Regions from separate parts of the Streptococcus pyogenes genome, predicted to be linked through region 2. Evidence: predicted binding sites of a transcription regulator. Region 2 holds the regulator's gene; the other holds the start of a gene.
The links. Region 2 encodes HrcA, which represses chaperone genes, less so after heat shock. Its sites were predicted from a motif close to TTAGCACTCNNNNNNNNNGAGTGCTAA; they were not measured.
Positions count from the first base shown of each region.

Region 1 (3,210 bases), 260 kb from region 2:
AAGATTGGCATTTTATATCACAACTAAAAAAACAAAGATGGGATATCATGAGTCGAAATCCAATCTTTGTTCTTTTTTCATAGTAAGAAGCAGACCTTTAGTCTCAACTTCTTTTTCATAATCCTTAATGCTATAGAGAGCTTAGAAGCCGCCCATCATTCCTGGATCCATACCTGCTGGCATTGCTGGCGCTGGCGTAGCTGGTTCAGGTTTATTAGCAACAACTGCTTCTGTTGTCAAAATAAGACTAGCTACAGAAGCTGCATTTTGAAGCGCTGATCGTGTTACTTTGACAGGGTCAATGATTCCTGTTTTAATCATATCAACCCACTCACCTGTTGCAGCATTAAATCCTGTTCCTGCAGGGCTGTTTTTCAACTTGTCAATAACTACGGAGCCTTCGTACCCAGCATTTAAAGCAATTTGACGTACAGGCTCTTCTAGAGCACGAAGCACAATGTTACGTCCAGTAGCATCATCGCCCTCAAGCTCAAGAGCTGCTACTTTTTCAATAACCGTAATAAGTGCTGTTCCACCACCAGCAACGATACCTTCTTCAACGGCTGCACGTGTAGCATTTAGAGCATCCTCAATGCGAAGTTTCATTTCTTTTAAAGCTGTCTCTGTTGGAGCTCCTACTTTGATAACAGCTACACCACCAGCTAATTTCGCCAAACGTTCTTGTAGTTTTTCACGGTCAAAGTCAGAAGTTGTTGTTTCTAATTGCGATTTAATCAGTGCAATACGGTTAGCAATAGCTTCTGAACTTCCTGAACCTTCAACAATTACTGTGCTATCTTTATCAACTGTAATCTTAGCAGCCTGTCCAAGGGCTGTCATTGTAGCATCTTTTAATTCAAGTCCTAGATCCTCTGTAATCACTGTACCACCTGTCAAGATAGCAATGTCTTCAAGCATAGCTTTACGACGATCACCAAATCCTGGCGCTTTGACAGCAACCACATTGAAAGTACCACGAATCTTGTTCAAGACAAGGGTTGGAAGTGCTTCACCATCCACATCATCTGCAATAATGAGTAATGGACGGTTGGTTTTAAGAACTTCCTCAAGTAGTGGCAAAATGTCTTGGATGTTTGACACTTTTTTATCCGTGATTAAGATAAATGGGTTTTCAAGGTCTGCAACCATTTTTTCATTGTCTGTGACCATGTATTGAGACAGGTAACCACGGTCAAATTGCATGCCTTCAACCACTTCAAGTTCTGTTTCCATACCTCGAGATTCTTCGATGGTAATCACACCATCGTTGCCCACACGCTCCATAGCTTCTGAGATATACTCTCCAACTTTTTCAGAGCGTGATGATACTGCAGCGACCTGAGCAATAGCTTCCTTGCCAGATACAGGTTGAGCAATGGCTTTCAAGGCTTCAACAGCTGTTGCTGTTGCTGTTTCAATGCCTCGACGGATACCAATTGGATTAGCACCTGCTGTCACATTTTTTAGTCCTTCATGAACAATGGCTTGTGTCAAAACTGTTGCAGTAGTCGTCCCATCACCAGCAATATCATTGGTTTTAGAAGCCACTTCAGACACCAATTTTGCTCCCATGTTTTCAAAATGATCTTCTAATTCGATCTCTTTAGCAATGGTTACCCCGTCATTAGTAATTAAGGGAGAACCAAAAGCTTTTTCAAGAACAACATTGCGCCCTTTAGGACCAAGCGTTACTTTGACGGTATCTGCTAACATATCAACTCCGCGCACCATGGCAGCACGCGCATCTGCTGAAAATTTAATATCTTTTGCCATATTCAATCCTTCTTTCTATTTAGAGATTTGTCGTTTTATTTTGTAACAATAGCAATGATGTCAGATTCACGGATGATAGAAACTTTCTCATCATCTACGGTTACTTCTAAATCATGCCCATTTTCAACTAAAACCTCTTGACCCACTGAAACTGAAGGTAGCACGCTATCACCTGTAATAGTGCGAACACCCGTTTCACTGACAGCGAGGACTGTCGCTTTTCGTGTTGACTCTTTATGAGTGCCTGCAAGGACAAAACCACCGACTGTCTGCTCTTTTTCATCATCAAATCTTACGACCACACGGTCACCTAATGGTTTTAACATGAAATTTTCCTCCAATAAAAGAATCTTTAGTAAAGTTAGCACTCATGTTCATCGAGTGCTAACTTTATATTCTATTTTATCACTTGGTCAAAAATAGTCAAGAAAAAAGAAGTTATTTTTGTAAGAATAACCTCTTTTTTTGGTGACATCAAGGATGATCCACCTTTTATATGGAAATTAAGCTATGTGAAACGTTAATTTGCCATGTGATAATCCAATTTTTAGCGTATGCCCACTTGTCAATTCTCGAGAAAGAATAAGCTCTGATAGCTTATCTTCTATCTCAGTTTGCAGCGTTCGACGTAATGGTCTTGCCCCCATATGCTCATCATAGCCGACCTCGGACAAATGTTTCAAGGCCAAAGGCTGAATTTTAAGGGTAATACCTTTTTCTGCCAATGTAGTAATCAGGGGCTGTACCATGATTTTAACCACATCGCGCATGTTATCTTGGGTCAGACTATGAAAGACCACTTTTTCATCAATACGATTGATAAATTCTGGGCGGTAAGTTTTTCTTAATTCTTCTAAAATACGTTTCTCCATAGCTTGATGGTCTTGGTGAATGTCTTTGACCCCAAAACCGACCGTTTTATCATCGCGCAGGGCTGTTGCGCCAAGATTGCTGGTCATGATAATAATAGTATTTGAAAAATCGACCTTACGCCCACGACTATCAGTCAATATACCATCATCTAATACTTGAAGGAGAACGTTAAAAATATCAGGATGTGCTTTTTCCACTTCATCAAAAAGCAAGACTGAATAAGGTTTATTTCTAACTTTCTGTGTCAGTTCACCTCCTTCATCATAGCCGACATAACCAGGAGGTGCTCCATTAAGCCTAGACGCTGCGAATTTTTCCATGTACTCAGACATATCAAAACGAATAAGCGCTGCTTCATCATCAAAGAGAACTTCTGCAAGGGCCTTTGCTAGTTCTGTCTTACCTACTCCTGTTGGGCCAAGAAACATAAATGATCCAATAGGACGTTTTCCTGTTCGAATACCTGACTGATTACGACGAATGGCTCTTGAAATAGCCGTAACAGCAGCATCCTGACCAATCACACGCTTATGCAGTTCTTTTTCTAAATTGAGGTATTTTTTA
Region 1 is NZ_LN831034.1:1,798,215-1,801,424, forward strand. Features, by position in the region: gene groL (chaperonin GroEL) at 142-1,773, opposite strand; gene groES (co-chaperone GroES) at 1,809-2,099, opposite strand; gene B6D67_RS09505 (ATP-dependent Clp protease ATP-binding subunit) at 2,277-3,210, opposite strand, start outside.
Region 1: groES (co-chaperone GroES) is a predicted target of HrcA. The motif match lies at 2,135-2,161, and genes of this name have one in related genera.

Region 2 (3,210 bases):
GTTGTACGATTGCCTTCTGGGTTAGCAATGATTTTTGATTCAGTCCCTTCAAGAACTGCTACTGCTGAGTTTGTTGTACCTAAGTCAATACCAATAATTTTAGACATGTTAATACCTCTTATTTTATAATACTTTATTACTTTTTATTTCAATTTATCTTAGTAAGCACTCGAATTATTTTACTTCCAATTCTAAGCAATCACTATAGTTTAATCAGCAAGCGAAATAGCTTCTAACTTGCTATCTAGTTTACTGTCATTACGGACAAAAACGAAAACTCATTTACCTTAGTTATAAACAACTACCATCGCTGGTCTTAGCAGACGCTCGTGCAATTTATATCCCTTTTGAAAGACTTCTGCAATGCTATCGGCTGGATGTTCATCATCGGCTGGGAGGGTCTGAACTGCCATATGAAAGTTGTGGTCAAACGAGTCGACTTCTACTTCTTCTACGCCTTCTTCCTTTAGTGCTTGAATAAGGCTATCACGAGTCATTTCTAAACCTTTTTTAACATCATCTGTCAACCCTTCAACAGCCAAGGCACGTTCTAGATTGTCAAGCGATGGTAAGATTGCTTTTGCCAGATCCTGAGAACGATAGCGTTGAAGTTGTTGACGTTCTTCACTAGAGCGACGCTGTATATTCTGCATTTCTGCATGAGCTCGCAAGTATTTATTTTCAAACTCATCAGCACGTTCGTTTGCAAGTTCTAACTCTGATTTTTCAGGAGTTTCTTCAATAACTTCCTCAACTGTCTCTTCAGTTTCAGTGGCTTCCACTTCTTCTTGTAAATCGTCTTTTTTAATTTCTTCTGACACTGAGTGCCTCCTTTTAAATAACTTATTGAATACTGCCATTATCAGTGAACTTCATAATGGTTAGAATTTAGGTATCGATAATAATCACCTAATTTAGCAGCCAATACCTTTCCAATAATGTTTACCAAACTAACAGACCTACGATAATCCATATCAATAGGACCAATCAAACTCAGGAGTCCAAACCCACGGTAAGGAATCAAAAATTTGTGAGTTAAAACTGACACATCTGCAAGTGCGGCTTCTTGACTATCTGCCACTTGGACAGAAGCCATCTCACCTTCTTTCAGACTTTGCCTCAAAGAAATTGCTACTTGCTGTTCATTATCCAAAAACTGATACGTTGATAGATCTGAATACGTTAAAGAATTTACCTTGCCAGCAACAAATACCGTTTCCAAAAACAGCTCTGAAAAAACATAATCAAATAGTTGTAAAACATTATCCGTAGTCACAAAATACTTTTGAACGATCTGAGGAATTTCTGTCCTCAACTTATAATGAATATCTATGACACTATTATCCAGCAAGCGCTCCTCTACGATAGCTTTAAATGCTATCAAGTCACGTGTCAAAAAGTTTCTTGGAATAGCAAACTGCACTGTCACTGGCTTAGATTCATCTAAAGTCATGACTGCTAGAGCATCATGGTTGCTAAGCTGAACAACATCAAACCCTGTTAAACGTTGACGAGCTGGCTCCACATCTAAAATAACGGATGTATAGCCCGTCATCTCCGCTAAAATGTGACTAGCTTTTTGAAGCATGTCTTCTAATTTGAATGCTTCAAAATCAAAAGCTTTTATGACATGATAAATATCTTGCTCATCAATACTATCTAGCCTGAGGGAGTGCTCTACAAAATACTTAAAACCAGCTGGACTTGGCATCCGTCCACTAGAAGTGTGCGCTTTTTCCAACAATCCCAACTTCTCTAGTTTTGCCATATCATTACGAATAGTGGCGCTACTAGAATCAATCGTTCTCTGTAAAGCTTTAGACCCTACTGGTTCATGAGTTTGTGTAAATAGCTCAACGATTAAATTCAAAATATCATTTTGACGTTGTGTAATCACAAACCAACCACTCCCTTTCGTTTAGCACTCTATTTAGTAGACTGCTAATTTATAATTCTATTATACTCTTTATGGGAGACATGTCAAGAAAAAAACTCAAAAAAATTAGCACTCTTTTATAAAGAGCGCTAATTTCAGTCATAGTTTGTTAAATCGTTACTTTCAATGACCTGAATTAGTCGCCTAGCATAGGTTTTATCAGTATAATGCAAATACTTTTGTAAACTTTTAGCTGGTGCTTTATACCCTTTTTCTGTAGCAAGATTACGATACAAACGCTTATCGACTTCTTTTCCCTGCCGAAGCATTCGTAAATAATCTCTAATTGCACTAGCGTCATCTTTATAAATAGCATATCTCACGTTTTGGTTGGTTTGTTTAGGGGACTTTAGGGTAATGGCCACTTGTCCTGGAGTTGCTTTCTTGCTAAAAAGATTATGATACTTAGACGCTAGTAATGTTTTTCCATCATGGGTTTCCAAAAGAATTTGAGCAATCAAAATAGATGGTCTAATGCCATAATATTTTGCCAATGGTTTAACTTCTTTACCCATTTTTGTAATAAATTGTTTTTGGCTGTAGTTCACCCTTACTTCTTTATCTGCACTAGCTATCCTTTGGCTACTCAGTAAGGGACAAACAATCAGCAATAAAAAGCAAGCTAGAAGCGTTAAAAAATACGGAAACTTTAGTCGTTTTCTCATCGTTTCTCCTTTAAAGCAGCAATGTACTCTTCCAACGTTAGGTTGTGCTGAGCCATATAACGAGCAGACGCCTTGCCTACATAGCGGTAATGCCAATCCTCATAATCAACCCCTGTACTAGTCTTTTTTCCTTCTGGAAAGCGCAAGACAAACCCATAATCAGGTGCAATTTTTTGAACTGCTTTAGCTACTGATGGATCACTGGCATTTAAAGTATCTACAGTGCTCATGTCAATAGCAAGACCAGTGTGATGTTCACTAGCCCCTGGCGGCTGTGAATAGGTTTGCACCAAAGCCTCCGCAGCTTCTTGTGTCAATGTTGGATCGTTAGCCATCTCTTTTTTAATATAAGATTGGTAAAGCTCTGTTTGGTAGTCTACGGAACGGTACCCAGAGATAAGATGTTCTTGCAAGTCGATAGCTTGTGCTGCTGCTAAAAAGTCACTAGTGGCTTGCTCAATGCGTTTATCCACAGAAATACCATTAATGTCAGCTAATTCAGGACTCATTTCTTTTGTAATGTGATCGCGGTTTACTAAAACCAACTCCCAATCTTCAACAGATACCTTAGGTAAAGCTCGTAAACGGTCCGTTTTTTTGATATCTTTT
Region 2 is NZ_LN831034.1:1,533,364-1,536,573, forward strand. Features, by position in the region: gene dnaK (molecular chaperone DnaK) at 1-107, opposite strand, end outside; gene grpE (nucleotide exchange factor GrpE) at 288-860, opposite strand; gene hrcA (heat-inducible transcriptional repressor HrcA) at 863-1,897, opposite strand; gene B6D67_RS08220 (glycoside hydrolase family 73 protein) at 2,032-2,601, opposite strand; gene B6D67_RS08225 (M15 family metallopeptidase) at 2,598-3,210, opposite strand, start outside.